Regions from separate parts of the Pseudomonas sp. GW821-FHT07E12 genome, predicted to be linked through region 2. Evidence: riboswitches for the same ligand, from Rfam matches in the RefSeq annotation. Region 2 holds a riboswitch; the other holds the start of a gene.

Region 1 (7,695 bases), on a different contig from region 2:
AGCACCGTCACCGGACCGGTCAGCATGCCCTTCATCGGCTTGGCGGTCAGCGATTGCGCATAGGCCGACCAGTACACCGTCATCGGTGCCGGCCGCGCCACGTCGCCGTAGATGATCGGCGGCTTGACGCAACGCGAGCCGTAGCTCTGCACCCAGCCAAGCTTGGTGAAGGCGAAGCCGTCGAGCTGCTCGCCGAAGTATTCGACCATGTCGTTGCGCTCGAATTCGCCGTGCACCAGCACGTCCAGCCCGATCCGCTCCTGCTCGCGCACGCAGCGCTGGGTCTGCGCACGCAGGAACGCGTCGTACTCGCTCGCATCGAGCCGACCCGACTTGAACTGCGCGCGTGCTTCGCGCACTTCGTGGGTCTGCGGGAACGAACCGATCGTGGTGGTGGGATAGGCAGGCAGTTGCAGTGCCTGCTGCTGAGCGACGGCGCGCTGCGGATACGGACCGGCACGACGCGCAGCATCCGGGCCGAGCATGGCGAGCCGGCGCTCCACCTCGGGGCGATGCACGCGCGGCGACTGGCGACGCGATTCCAGCGCCTGGCGCGCCTGCGCCAATCCGGTTTCGGCCGAGGTACGGCCGTCGAGCGCATCGGCCAGCGTGCGCAGCTCGCCGAGCTTCTGCCGGGCAAACGACAGCCAGCTGCGCAGTTCGGCATCCAGGCTCTTTTCCTGCTCCAGATCCACCGGCACGTGCAGCAGCGAGCACGACGGCGCCAGCCACAGCTTGTCGGCGCCGACGTGGCCCTGCGCGTAGCGGGCCAGGATCAGCGCGTTGTCCAGCGCGGTGCGCCATACGTTGCGGCCGTTGACCAGGCCGGCGGAAAGCACGCGTCCGGCCGGCAGCACCTTGAGTACCGCGTCGAGTTGCTCGGTGCCGCGCACCAGATCCAGGTGCAGACCCTCCACCGGCAACGTGGCGGCCAGTTCGAGGTTGTCGCCCAGCGCGCCGAAATAGGTCGCCAGCAGCAACTGCGGACGCGCACCGGTGGCGAGCGTGGCGTAGGCATCGTGCACGGCCTGCTGCCAGCGCGGGTCGAGGTCGAGCGCCAGCACCGGCTCGTCCAACTGGACCCACTCGGCGCCGGCGACGTGCAGTCGCTCAAGCAGTTCGGCATAGACCGGCAGCAGGCGTGGCAGCAGGGCGAGACGATCGCTGCCGTCCACGCTCTTGGACAGCCACAGGAAGCTCACCGGCCCGGGCAGCACCGGCCGGGTGCGGATGCCCAGCTCCAAGGCTTCCTGGAACTCGGCGACCGGCTTGTCGCCACGCAGGCGGAAGCTCTGATCGGCATGCAGTTCCGGCACCAGGTAGTGGTAGTTGGTGTCGAACCACTTGGTCATCTCCAGCGCGTGCAGGTCGATGCCGTTGCGCTGCACGCCACGCGCCATCGCGAAGTAGCCGGCCAGCGGATCGGCATCGGTGAGCGCGCGATAGCGCTCGGGGATGGCATCGAACAGCACTGCCGTATCGAGCACGTGGTCGTACAGGCTGAAGTCGTTGCTCGGCGGCACATCGACACCGGCCTCGGCCTGCAGCCGCCAGTGCCGCGCACGCAGTTCGCGTGCGTTGTCCTGCAGTTGCGCGGCGCTGCTCTGGCCCTGCCAGTGGCTTTCCAGCGCGCGCTTGAGCTCACGCCGCGCACCGATGCGCGGGAAGCCCAGGTTGGTCACGATCGTCATGTTGTTTTCCTCATTGCGTCATTGGGCATTGAGGAACGAAGGAACCGCGCGTCGTGCATCCGTGCCCGCCACGCCAGCGACCTTCGCCCCCGCGGGCGAACCGGCGCCAGCGGGCACGACGGACGGCGTCCGCAACGCATGCGTACGCACGTCCGGCCGCTCCCCGCGGAGCGCCAGGTCGAAACGAAGGACGGTCGTGTCCTCCGGCCCAGGCCGGTATTCGGGCTGATGGACGCGCCGTGCATGCGCACGGGGGCCTAATGCCCGCCGCTTCCCAAGCCTTGAGGGCTCAGTGCTGTTGGCGGGGGTCGTTTCCATTCACCGCTGCGGGGCAGCTCCGGAATGGCGGCAGGGCCGCTTCACCGGATTCCCGTTTAAATACATCGCTTCATCCGAATGAAGCGATGTATACCTTGGCGGCGCACATGGTGGGCGTTCGGGGGCGGGGCGTCAAGCGGGTGGGGTGGGATTTGAGGGGACTGTTCGCGGGGTTTGTCCGCTGTCGTCTCGGCGGAAAGGGGATCCGGTGCTTTCCGCGGTATCCCTCTACCGTCGTCCCCGCGTAGGCGGGGACCCAGTGACTTCCGCACCATCTCATCGTCATCTCACTATCGTCATCCCCGCGAATGCGGGAAGCGCTTTTCAGCAGCCGAAGGCTGATCATCCATGGACGTTGCTTCTTGGGTTTGACGTTGGGGCGACGACAGCAACTGCAACTGCAACAGCAAAGGCTTTCGCTCCTTCGGAGCGAGTCACTTGTTCTTTGCTTGTGCAAAGAAAAGTAACCAAAAGAAGCGCTTTACAGCAGCCGAATGGCTGATCAAGCACACCCCGGCCTACGCGCCCTTCGCTTCGCTACGGGTCCGCGGAGCCGACGGGATTTTCTGACGCGGCATCCATGCCGCGGCAGAAAACGACGCACATCCATGTGCGTCGCCCTTCGGGTTTTTCCCGCCGTCTCCGCCGCTGCGGCAGGGGCCCCGGAAGAGCCAACGGCAAGAGCAAAAATCAACCGCAACAGCGAAGGCAAAATCACGAGCAATAGCAACAGCAACAATCGTTGCTATCGCCATCGCACGCCCCCAGGCTCGTGCGAGTTTGTGACTTAGAACCGGTACTCGACGTTCGCCGAGGCCATGTTGGTGCTCAGGTCGACGCCGAGCTTCTTGGCGTCGTAGTGGTCGTAGGCCAGGCCGGCGCTCAGGTGGTCGGTGAAGTTGTAGCCGGCGCCGGCGCCGGCGTACCAGGAGACCTTGTCGAGATCGTGGCGCTCGGCGGTCAGTTCGTCGTTGCTCAGGCCGTGGCCCTGCCAGCCGTACACGCCGCCGCGAACGCTGGCGTACCACTTCGGGCCGAAGGCGAAGCGCTGGTTCATGCCGACCGTCCAGCCGTGCAGCTGGCTCTTGTCGCCGACGACCGATTGGTTGTTGAACAGGTTCTTGGCCTTGATGTTGCCCAGGTCGTTGTAGCCAACCTCGAAGCCCACCGCCAACCAGGGGAACAGCCCCCAGCGGTAGCCGCCGCCGACGCTGTAGCCGGTGTCGCCGCCATCGTAGCTGCCCTTCTTGATCTCGGTGCGGCCGGCGTTGCCGCCGACGAACCAGCCCGCGTTGTCGGCACTCTGTGCGAAGACGTCGGGAGTCAATGACAGGCCTGCTACGGAGAGGATCAGTGCGATGGCCGACTTGTTCATAAATAATTCCTTGCTTGGGAGAGAGGGAGCGATGCAGGCGTTGACCGGCAAGCGGTCCGACGCGGCGGCGCAGAAATACGCAGCAAGGGTTAGTTTTTTCTAAGCTCACGAACCTGAAAAGCGAAGCTCACGAATCACTCGCGTCATCGATATGACGCATTTTTTGCGCTTTTTCCCCGAAGAAGTGGCCTTCAATGGCATGTGCAGCGGCATGGACTGGCACCTGAACGGAGTGGTGGTCGCGGCTCAGTGGATGCTCGACGTGGTGGTGTCAATCAGGAAAGTCAGTTGAGGAAGCAAGGCGCTCTGTTCGAGCGCGAGAGATCTTGTGGGAGAGACTCTGGGTGGCCTCGGGCCATCAGTCCCGATGGGCTTTATCGGTAAAGCGTCGGGACTGATGGCCCGAGGCCACCCAGAGTCCCTCCTACAAAAGGCGGGTTTTACCCGAGTCCTTCCCACATGAGATTGGCTGTACCGGGCTTTCCTTCACAAAGGGCCCACCATGTCGGAAAGCCAGATGACTTCAGAACGGCTCGCTCGTCCAGATCAAGTGCGAACGCGGCCAAAAGAAAACCCGGCCGGAGCCGGGTTTTCTTCTCGAGCAGATTGAACCGGCGGGTCGTGCCAGGCTCAGGTGCCCGGGTTGAACGACAGCGTGCGGCGCGTGGTGACCGGCGCGGCGACAGGCTCGAACTTCCAGCGCTTGATCGCGTTGAGTGCTTCGCGGTCGAACACGCGCGCCGGGGTCGATCGCAGCACGCGTGAGCTGGTGACCGAGCCATCGGTGCCGACCGTGATTTCCACCAGTACCTCGCCAGCAGTGCCGGCACGCAGGGCTTCGGGTGGATAGCGCGGCGCCGGGGTGCTGATCGGGCGCAGCGTCTGTGCTGCCGGCGCGGCCGCCGTGGTCGCTGGCTTGGCCGGTGCCTGCTGGGCAGCGGCACGCTGCTCGGCTTCGCGTCGGGCGGCGGCCTGGCGTTCGGTCTCGGCAGCCTGCTGACGGGCGGCTTCCTGCTGGGCGGCGATCTGCTGTGCTGCGGCCGCTTCCTTGGCCTGCTGCTCGGACAGCCGCTTCTGTTCGGCCTGCTGTTGGGTCTTCTGCTCGGTTTCCCGCTTGACCCGATCGCTTTCCTGCGCGCTGCGGTTGGCTGCGTTCTGGATGCCGTTGGCCACGCCGGCCTTCAGGCGTGGCAGCGCCGGCGCCTTGGGATCGACCCGCTCGATCAACGCCACCAGGCGTTGCGCTTCGGGGAATTCCTCGCGGCCGATGCTCTGCTCGGCGGCGATCAGTGTGTACGGCAGCAGGTCGGTCAGCGCGCTGCTGACGGCAGCGTCGCCGGGCTGCTTGTCGCGCAACGCCAGGTAGTACTCGACGGCGTTGTTGCCGGCCGGCGCGTACATGCGGTTGTCGCGCAAGGCCTGGGTGGCAGCTTCGCGCAGTTGCTCCACCGACAGCGTCGTGACCTCGGACGACTGCGCGGCATCGGCCGGCGCGGTCGTGGCCGGTGCGGCGGCAGGCGTCGCCGCCGGTGCGCTGGCGGCATCGGCGGGCGTTTCGGCCGCCGGCTTGTCGCCTTGTCCGGAGCAGGCGCTCAGGCCCGCCAGAAAAAGCAGTGGTACGAGTCGCGGCACAGCCCCTCGTGCCTTACGGCCCATCTTCAGATCCGACATGTTTTCCCCCTTGACCCCATTGCGATTGAACGGCAGCGGCTTGGACCGTCACCGGCTTCTCCCGGAACTGGCGACAGGCCTCGCAATCTAGCATCGACAGACGCGGGTCGGGCAGACCGGCGTGCATCCATCGCGGAAAAATCTGTGACCCAAGCCACGTCAGTGGGCGTCGTCGCGCCCACGCGCGGGAGCCGCCATCAGCCGGTCGGTCCAGGCGATGCCGATCGCCGACAGGATGAAGACGCAGTGGATGATGGTCTGCCACAGCACACCCGGCTCGGTCAGGGTGGCGCAACTGACCTGGGCGACCTGGCCGGCGGTCTTGCTCAGCACTTCCGGCGTGCACAGCGGCATGCCGCCAAGCGCGCCGGCGGCGATGAAGGTCTTCAGCAGGTGGATCGAGGAGATGCCGATGATCGCCATCGCCAGCTTCACCTTCAGCACCGAGGCGTTGACGTGGCTCAACCATTCCGGCTGGTCCGGGTGGCCTTCCAGGCCCAGCCGCGAGACGAAGGTCTCGTAGCCGCCGACGATCACCATCATCAACAGGTTGGAGATCATCACCACGTCGATCAGGCCGAGCACGATCAGCATGATCTGCTGCTCGCCCAGGCTCGGCGCCTCGTGGATCAGGTGCCACAGCTCCTTGCCGAACAGGAATACGTAGACGCCCTGGGCGAGGATCAGGCCCAGATACAGCGGCAACTGCAGCCAGCGCGAGGCGAAGATCAGGGCGGGAACGGGCGAAAGCTTCTGGGGCGACGGCATCGGAAGGCGGCATGACAGGGGGAGCCGCAGGGTAGCCGCGTGTCCTCGCGCTGCCAAGCGTGTCAACTGGCGCCATAATCCGCCGTCCCATCACCTCTGGCCGCCATGGCACACCCGCTGAGCACGACCGAAGTGTTCCTGATCGCGATGGCGATCATCGTCTCCATCCCGTATCTGGTGTGGCGGTTGGCGCGCACCGATTACTACGCGCCACTGGTGGTGGTGCAGATCATCGCCGGCATCCTGCTCGGGCCGGGGCTGCTCGGCAAGGCGTTCCCGGACTACTACCGGTTCGTGTTCAACCCGGACGTGATCAAGACGCTCAACGGCCTGGCGTGGTGGTCGGTGATGCTGTTCGTGATGATCGCCGGGATCGAGCTGGACCTGCGCAAGGCGTGGCGCAACCGGATCGAAACCGGCGTCACCGCGGGATTGGCGCTGAGCGTGCCGCTGCTGGCCGGCGCGGTGGTCGCGGTCGGCATGCTCGGTTTTGCCGGCTGGCGCGGCGATGCCGGCCGGCCGTGGCAGTTCGTGCTCGGCATCGGCATGGCCTGTGCGGTGACGGCGCTGCCGATCCTGATCCTGCTGATGGAAAAACTCGCGCTGCTGCGCACGCCACTGGGCCAGCGCATCCTGCGCTACGCCAGCCTGGACGACATCGCGATCTGGGGCGTGCTGGCGCTGGTGTTGCTGGACTGGGAGCGGATCGGCCGGCAGGCGACGTTCCTGGCGGTGTTCGCGCTGGCCTGCGTCGGCTTCCGCGCGCTGATGCGGGCCGTGCCCGAGCGCGACCGCTGGTACCTGGCGCTGATCTGGCTGGCGCTGTGCGCGTTTGGCGCGGACTGGTCGGGCCTGCACTTCATGGTCGGCGCGTTCCTGGCCGGTGTGGTGATGGATGCGGAATGGTTCGAGCAGCAGGCCTTGGACATGCTGCGCCATCACGTGCTGCTGGTGATGATGCCGGTGTTCTTCCTCAGCACCGGCCTGAAGACTGACTGGTCGGTCGGCGGTGCGGCGGTATTCGTGGTCGCGGCGGCGCTGCTGGTCGCGTCGGTGCTCGGCAAGCTGGCCGGTGTGCGTCTGGCCGGGCGTTTGCTGGGCTGGCCACCAGGAGAAGCCTCGCTGATCGGCTGGCTGCTGCAGACCAAGGCGCTGATCATGATCATTTTCGCCAACGTGCTGCTCGACAAGCAGATCATCACCAGCCCGACCTTCACCGCGCTGCTGCTGATGGCGGTAGCCAGCACGATGCTGACCGTTCCACTGGTAAGCCCGAAGTTGCGCGCGTTGCAGCCGCCATCGTAGAGCGGAGCCTGTGTGGGGTAGAGCGTTGGTGTGGCAAAACGCTGTGTTGCCGTGGTCGTACGCCGGCTTGGCCTACCATCGGCGTTCCTGTTCGCCGCGCAGCCGCGTCGGCATCAAACCCACATCGGAGCTGCCATGATCGACCTGTACTACTGGCCCACGCCGAACGGCCACAAGATCACCCTGTTCCTGGAAGAGGCCGGGCTGGATTACACGATCAAGCCGGTCAACATCGGTGCCGGCGACCAGTTCAAGCCGGGGTTCCTGGCGTTCTCGCCGAACAACAAGATGCCGGCGATCATCGATCACCAACCGGCCGATGGCGGCGCGCCGATCAGCGTGTTCGAGTCCGGTGCGATCCTGCTGTACCTGGCCAACAAGACCGGCCGTTTCTTCGGCGCGGATGTGCGCGAGAAGGTCGCGGTCAACCAATGGCTGATGTGGCAGATGGGCGGACTGGGACCGATGACCGGCCAGTACGGCCACTTCAACGTCTACGCACCGGAAAAGATCCCGTACGCGATCGAGCGCTACACCAACGAGGTCAAGCGCCTGCTGGGCGTGCTC
Region 2 (7,695 bases):
TGCCATTGCCGGTGTTGACCACCAGCACACCCCGGTCGATGGTCGCCCGCGCGATGCGCCGGTCCACCAGTTCCTTCTGCCGCTGCGAACGCTCGCGGTAGTAGGCGTCGTCACGTTCGGGTTTGCTCATCTCACGATCACCTGGCAACGGCTAGACGACGCGCGGCGAAAATCCTCGCCAACACGCCATGCAACACCAATCCCACGGCCAGATAGCAGGCCGTGGTGCGTACGAACAACGGACCCCACTTCCATGCGCGGGCGAGGTACTCGGCCATGTGCGGATCGGTGTAGCGGCCGCCAAGCCAGTAGAAAGCGCCGTTGGATATCAGGAACGACAACGCGGCGGCGGCGACGCCGACCACCCACGCCAACCCCAGCGGACCGAAGCTATTGCCCAGCCGTGGCGCGATTGCGCGACCGGCATACCAGAGCACGCCATAGGCCACCGGCAACAGCGCATAGGCGGCGGTGACGCAGAAATCGCTGACGCCGGCCAGCTCGATCGCGGCCCAGTCCACCGCGAACGCCAATGCCAGCAGCACCGCGAACTGCCAGTGCCGACGCAGATACAGCCCGCCCAGGAAGAACACCGCCATCGACGCATCCGGCAGGTGCAGCCAGTCGCCGACGTGATTGAAGCGGGTGGCCACCATCACCACCATCAGCACGATGAACAGGCCGGTTTCTGCGGGGCGCGACAGGGGTTTCATCGACGAGGCTCTCCTGAAGAAGGAACGGGATTTCCGAGGGCCTGGGAGCTTGTGGGAGGGACTTCAGTCCCGACGCTTTCCGGGCAAACCCCGTCGGGGCTGAAGCCCCTCCCACAACATCGCGCCATCACTCCGCCGGATGGTAGCGCAAGGTCAACTGGTAATTACGACCGGGTTGCGCGTACCAGGCAGCGGTCTCGTACTGGTGATCGAACACGTTGTTCGCGCTCAGTGCCACGCTCCAGTCGCTGCTGACCTCATAGCCCACGCGCAGGTCGAGCAGGCCGTAGCCACCCAGGCGCGTGGTGTTGGCCAGGTCGTCGTAACGCGCGCCGGAGGCGAACACACTGCCGCCCACCGAGAACGCACCGAAGCGGCGATCGGCATCGATCCGGCCGGTCTGGCGCGCGCGCCGTGGCAGCCAGTTGCCGTGATAGGTGTCGCCGTCGGCCTTCGGATCCATCCAGGTCAGACGCGTGCGCAGCGTCCAGCCGGCCAGCGTGGTGTCGTAACCGGCCTCGACACCGCCGATGCGCGCCTTGTCGATGTTGTTGGGCTGTCCGAACGGATGCGTCGCGTCCACCAGCGAGGAGTCGTAGGCGATCAGGTCGTCGACGCGGGTCTGGTAGGTGTTGAGCGTCCAGGTACCCCAGTCGTACTCACCGCGCAGGCCCAGCTCGAGGCTGCGCGAATTTTCCGGCTTCAGGTTCGGATTCCCATAGCCCGGGTAGTACAGCTCGTTGTAGGTCGGCGCCTTGAACGCGGTGCCGTAACTGGCGGTCAGGCGCAGGTGCTCGGCGAAGTTCCAGCCCCACAGCAGGCTGCCGGTGTTCTTGCCACCGAACTGGCTGTTGTCGTCATGACGCACGCTGGCCTGCAGCGACTGCGCACCGAAGCTCTGCTGCCACTGTGCGAACGCGCCACGATTGATGCGCTGATCCTCGTCGTAGGTCTCGCTGCTGGCGATACGGTCGCGCTGCCAGTCCAGGCCCAGCGACAGCAGGCCCGGGCCGGCATCGACGTCAGCCTGCAGCGAGCCGAGCGAGCGGCGGGTATCGAAGGTCGAAACGTAGGTGCCGTCGTAGTAGGCGTCGCTCAGATCCTGGCTGGCGCCGACGCTGGCGGTGAGCTTGAGCGCATCGGTCGGTGCATAGCGCACGCGGCCACCGACCACCTGCTGCACGCCCTTGGCGAGATTGCCGCCGTAGATCGTGCCGTCGTACTCGTTGCGGCTGTCGGCGCGCAGCGCCTGCACGTCGGCATCCCACTCGCGATTGAAGCGCCAGCCGCCCTGCACGCTCAGCGAATCGTTGCGATAACCGTCGCGATCCGGGTCGTAGGCACTGCTGGCGGTGTTGAGATAAGCGTTGATGCCATCGGTCTCGTCGTGCACTGCATTGACCGAGTACCAGCCGCCGTGCTCGCTGAGGTCGCTCTGGCTTTGCCCGGCAAGACCGGCGGTATAGCGGCGCGCGTTGTCGCTGCCGACGCCGACGCTGAAGGTCGGCGTGAACGCCCCCTTCGGACGCCGGGTGAAGATCTGCACCACGCCGCCGATCGCCTCCGAGCCGTACAGGCTGGAGAACGGCCCGCGCACGATTTCCACACGCTCGATCTGCTCGACCGGGATGTCCTGCAGCGCCGCACCACCCGCCGTGGCCGAGCCGATGCGCACGCCATCGACCAGCACCAGCACGTGATCGGACTCGGTGCCGCGCAGGAACAGCGACGTGGTCTTGCCCGGACCGCCATTGTTGGCGATCGACACACCCAGCTCACCGCGCAACAGGTCCGGCAGCGAGGTGACCTGACGACGCTCGATCTCGGCGCGGTCGATCACGGTCACCGGCGCCAGGGTCTGGTCCTGGGTCTGCGCGGTACGGGTGGCGGTGACCACGACCTGGTCGAGGTCGTTGACATCGGCGGCGACGGCCGGGGCGACGATCGAGGACAGCGCCAACGCAAGCACAGCGCGGCGTGGGGAAACAGTGGGGAACAGCGACATCGTGAGGTGGCTCCTGCTACCGCGCCTTCCCGCGCGGACGGTGGGTAAAGCCGGCGAACGGGCAGCAGGACGATGGCGCAGGACACAGCGCGCCAAGGTCACGCCCACCGCGCGCCGGGTCGATCCTGTGGCCGGTCTCCGGGCTCGCGAGCGAAGGCTTGCGCCCTCCGTCCCACGCCTTCCCATGCCCGAAGGCACAGTGGCATTACCTGCGGAACGTGTACTCGCCCACCGTTGCGGGGGCAGCTCCGGAATTGCCAGCCAACACGGCTGACGCACCGGATTCCCGTTTAAACCCTCGATACACCGACGGTCACCTTCAGGGGCGCGCATGGTAGCAGGAAGCCAGCGGGCCTGAATGGCAGCAGGCCGGAGGGCACTCCCCGGACCGGAGGGCAGCCGACTTACCCAGCGCTGATCGCTCCAATATCGGCCGAAGCCGAATCAGCCTCCACAGCAAGGCATCGCTGTTGCTGTTGCTGTTGCTGTGGCCGTTGCCGTTGCCGTTGCCGTTGCTTGTGATTTTGCTGTTGCGTTTCGCCTTTGACTTACCGGGGCCCCTGCCGCAGCGGCGGAGACGACGGGAAAAACCCGAAGGGCGACGCACATGGATGTGCGTCGTTTTCTGCCGCGACAGGAAGTCGCGTCAGAAAATCCCTTCGACTCCGCGAACCCGTAGCGCAGCGGAGGGCGCGTAGGCCGGGGTGTGCTTTCTTTTGGTTACTTTTCTTTGCACAAGCAAAGAACAAGTGACTCGCTCCGAAGGAGCGAAAGCCTTTGCTGTTGCTGTTGCCGTTACTTCAAACCCAAGAAGCAACGTCCATGGATCTTCGATCCCCGGCCATCGGACAGAACCCGATGGCGCTCAGCGCCGCGCGAGCCAGTGGCTCGCCAGCAGCGGCGCCTCACCCCCGCCTTCGCGGGGACGACAGTTGATGGATGGCGTGGAAGACATTGGATCCCCCCCTACAGTCACAACACCGCACACCCAAGCCCCACCACTAAGAACTGAAATAAGCCTCGGCAATAGCCCCGTGCAACTCCCCAAGTCGCACCTGGATCTCATCCATGAACACCGTAGGCTCATTGGCCGCCAACCACACCGGATCCGCATTGCGGATCATCCCCGACACCCGCATCAACGCCCGCTCAGCCTGCGGTCGCGGCGGCATGCTCGGCAGGATGCTCGCCGCCCGGCTCAAACAGAACTGCACACTGCGCGGAAACTCGTTGTTCTGCAGCAGGAAGCGCAACGCCTGCTCATCAGTGACCCGCTGACGCACATGCCGGCGGTACATCTGGTACGCAGCCAGCGCGCGCAGCGCGTTCATCCACTGCATGTTCTGGTAGGCCTCGCGATCGTCCGGCTGGCGCGGCGTGATCAGGCCCGAGGCGGCCGCATCGATGATGCGCGTGGTCATGTCGGCCTGCTCGATCGCCGTGCCCAGGCGCATGAACTGGAAACCGATATCGCGGCTGACGTTGGCGGTCAGCAATCCGGACACCTTCAGGCAGGCATCGGTGATCCGCCCGAGAAACTCCATCCGGTAACGCCGGCCAATGCTGCGCTCGCCTTCCGCACCGATGTGCAGGTGCAGGTCATTGACTGCTTCCCACGCCTCCTGCGGCAGGGTGTCGCGAATGCCGCGCAGGATCTCGCGCGCCTGATCGATCGAGCTGCGCAGCGAGGACGGGTTGCGCTCGTCCAGCAGCAGGAAGCGCACCACGTCGGTATCGGCGACATCATCGCCGGCATTCGGGAACAACTCGTTGAAGATCTCGTCGGCACCGACCGTATCGATCATCGGCCGCCAGGCGAAACGCACCGAGCGTGGCAGGTCCAGCTGCAGCAGACTGCCCACGCTCACCAGCCGCGCGGTGTTCTCGGCCCGGCGCAGGTAACGACTGAACCAGTACAGATTGTTGGCGACGCGGGAGAGCATCAGGCCATGTCCTCGTCCAGATCGACCACCCAGGTGTCCTTGGCGCCACCGCCCTGCGAGGAATTCACCACCAGCGAACCTTCCTGCATCGCCACCCGGGTCAGCCCGCCGGTGGTCACGTAGGTGTCCTCGCGCGAGAGGATGAACGGGCGCAGGTCCAGATGTCGCGGCGCCGGGCCGTCCTCGGTGACGATCGGCGCGGTCGACAGGTTCAGGGTCGGCTGCGCCATGTAGTTGCGCGGGTCGGCCTCGATCAGCTTGCGGAACTGCTCGCGCTGGCGCTTGGTCGAGCGCGGCCCGATCAACATGCCGTAGCCACCGGACTCGTTGGCCGGCTTCACCACCAGTTCCTCCAGGTGCTCGAGCACGTACTGCCGGTCCTTGTCGTCGTGGCACAGGTAGCTGGGCACGTTCGGCAGGATCGGCTCCTGGTCGAGGTAGTACTTGATCATCTGCGGCACGTAGGCGAACACCACCTTGTCGTCGGCCACGCCCGCACCCGGTGCATTGGCCAGCGCGACCTTGCCGGCGCGCCAGCTGCGGATCAGGCCCGGCACGCCCAGCACCGAATCGGGACGGAACGCCTCCGGATCGATGAAGGCATCGTCGATGCGGCGATAGATCACATCGACCCGGCGCGGGCCGTACACGGTGCGCATGTAGGTGCAGTCGTCGTCGGCCACGAACAGGTCATCGCCCTCGACCAGCTCGATGCCCATCGCCTGCGCCAGGTACGCGTGCTCGAAATAGGCGCTGTTGAACACGCCCGGGGTCAGCAGCGCGATCACCGGCACGTCGCCGGGGCGCGGGCTCAGCGCCGCCAGGGTGTCGTACAGCTGCGCCGGGTATTCATCGACCGGCAGGATCGCGGTGGTCTCGAACAGTTCGGGAAACACCCGTTTGGCCACCTGCCGGTTCTCCAGCATGTAGCTCACCCCGGAAGGAATCCGCAGGTTGTCCTCCAGCGCATACAACGTGCCGTCGGCATCCCGGACCAGATCCGAACCGCAGATATGCGCCCACACCCCCAATGGCGGCTTGATGTTCACGCACTGCGGGCGGAAGTTGACCGACTCGGCCAGCAGCATCGCCGGGAACACCTTGTCCTTGACGATCCTCTGCTCGCCGTACAGATCGCCGATGAACAGGTTGAGCGCCTGCATGCGCTGCTTCAGCCCGGCCTCGGTACGCCGCCATTCGCTGAGCGGGATGGTGCGCGGGATCAGGTCGAACGGCAGCGTGCGATCGACGTTGCGACCGTCGGTATAGACCGTGAAGGTGATGCCCATGACCCGGGCAGCGACGTCGGCCGCGAGCTGGCGCTCGGAGATTTCGCGCCCGGAAAGGCTGGAGAGGTATTCGACGACGGGGCGTGCGGCCGGGCGTGAACTGCCGTCGGCCTGGATCAGCTCGTCAAAGGTGGCCGTGCGGTACCTGCTCCAGTCCATCGCGCCCCGTGCAACTGCGCATCCCGCGGCGCGGTGCCGCGCGGCATGTTGTATCGCAACATGCCCGTATCCCGGGACGCCGTCAAGACCACGTCAAGAGTCGGTCGCCGCCCTGGTCGGATGCTTTCGGACGATCGCCCGAAACCGCATCGACGGCACGCCTCACCGGTGAGGCGAAGCCTCGCGCTCGATGATCACGCCGACCGCCTTCGCACCGCGCACCGCACCGGGCTTGCTCAGCTTCAAACGCAGCCAGCGCACGTCGAACTCATTCAGCACGATCTCCGCACAGCGCTCGGCCAGCGTCTCCACCAGCCCGAAATCCGACTGCTCGACAAACTCGATCAAGCGCCTGCTGACCGCCTTGTAGTTGAGCGTATCGGCGATGTCGTCACTGGCCGCCGGCCGGCGGTTGTCGAAACCCATCTCCAGGTCGAAGCACAACGTCTGACGGATGCGCCGCTCCCAGTCGTAGATACCGATCAGCGCGTCGATTTCCAGAGCTTCGATGAAGACTTTATCCATGGGGGCCGGGATTGGGGATTCGAGATTAGGGATTGGTAAGAGCGAAGACATCGAAACCGGGAGGAGGCAAAGACTCGCTTCTACGAATCCCGAATCTCCACTCCCGAATCCCGTGCTGCCGCCAAAGGCGGCAGCAACGCCATATCCCAACGCGGCACCACATGCACGGCCGCATCGCCGCGTTGCCCCGCCTGCAAACGCAGTGCGCCGGCGAAGGCGATCATCGCGCCGTTGTCGGTGCACAGCGACGGTCGCGGGAAACAGGCGCGGCCACCACGCTCGGCACACATCGTCTGCAGCCTGGCGCGCAGGCGCTTGTTGGCGCCGACGCCGCCGGCGACCACCAGCGTGTCGCATCCGGCTGCGTCCAGCGCGCGTGCGCATTTGATCGCCAGCGTATCGACCACTGCGTCCTCGAAGCCACGTGCGATGTCGGCGCGGGTCTGCTCGGCCTGGTCGCTGGCCTGCCAGGCCAGCAGCACCTGGGTCTTCAATCCGGAGAAACTGAAATCCAGCCCCGGCCGGTCGGTCATCGGCCGCGCGAAACGGTACTTGCCGGGCGTGCCGCGTTCGGCCAGCGCCGCCAGCTGCGGACCACCCGGATACGGCAGTCCCATCAGCTTGGCGGTCTTGTCGAAGGCCTCGCCGGCGGCATCGTCCAGGGTCTCGCCGAGCAGGCGGTAGCGGCCGATCGCCTCCACCGCCACCAATTGGGTGTGGCCGCCGGAGACCAGCAGCGCCACGAACGGCGGCTCGGGCGGGTCTTCCTCCATCAGCGGTGCCAGCAGGTGGCCTTCCATGTGATGGACGCCGATCGCCGGCAGCTCCAGTGCCCAGGCCAGCGAGCGCGCGACCGCGGCACCGGCCAGCAGCGCGCCGACCAGCCCGGGGCCGGCGGTGTAGGCCACCCCGTCCAGCTCGTCGCTGCGCAGCCCGGCTTCGGCCAGGGTCTGGCGCAGCAGCGGCAGCAGCTTGCGTACATGGTCGCGGCTGGCCAGTTCCGGCACCACGCCGCCGTATTCAGCGTGCAGGGCGATCTGGCTGTAGACGTGGTGGGCGAG

Evidence for each region. Region 2 has a riboswitch for cobalamin ahead of btuB (TonB-dependent vitamin B12 receptor). Riboswitches for the same ligand answer to the same signal wherever they lie in the genome.
Region 1: another riboswitch for cobalamin. It lies ahead of metE (5-methyltetrahydropteroyltriglutamate--homocysteine S-methyltransferase); the one in region 2 lies ahead of btuB (TonB-dependent vitamin B12 receptor).

Annotation. Positions count from the first base shown of each region.
Region 1 is NZ_JBYSVX010000049.1:16,385-24,079, reverse strand. It holds gene metE (5-methyltetrahydropteroyltriglutamate--homocysteine S-methyltransferase) at 1-1,691, opposite strand, end outside; cobalamin riboswitch at 1,886-2,122, opposite strand; gene AC3WJE_RS19375 (porin family protein) at 2,797-3,384, opposite strand; gene AC3WJE_RS19370 (hypothetical protein) at 3,536-3,676, shown strand; gene AC3WJE_RS19365 (energy transducer TonB) at 4,015-5,016, opposite strand; gene AC3WJE_RS19360 (TIGR00645 family protein) at 5,215-5,823, opposite strand; gene AC3WJE_RS19355 (cation:proton antiporter) at 5,929-7,128, shown strand; gene AC3WJE_RS19350 (glutathione binding-like protein) at 7,264-7,695, shown strand, end outside.
Region 2 is NZ_JBYSVX010000038.1:20,121-27,815, forward strand. It holds gene cobO (cob(I)yrinic acid a,c-diamide adenosyltransferase) at 1-130, opposite strand, end outside; gene AC3WJE_RS17580 (hypothetical protein) at 138-713, opposite strand; gene btuB (TonB-dependent vitamin B12 receptor) at 841-2,718, opposite strand; cobalamin riboswitch at 2,831-3,055, opposite strand; gene AC3WJE_RS17590 (alpha-E domain-containing protein) at 3,720-4,661, opposite strand; gene AC3WJE_RS17595 (circularly permuted type 2 ATP-grasp protein) at 4,661-6,109, opposite strand; gene folB (dihydroneopterin aldolase) at 6,272-6,634, opposite strand; gene tsaD (tRNA (adenosine(37)-N6)-threonylcarbamoyltransferase complex transferase subunit TsaD) at 6,715-7,695, opposite strand, start outside.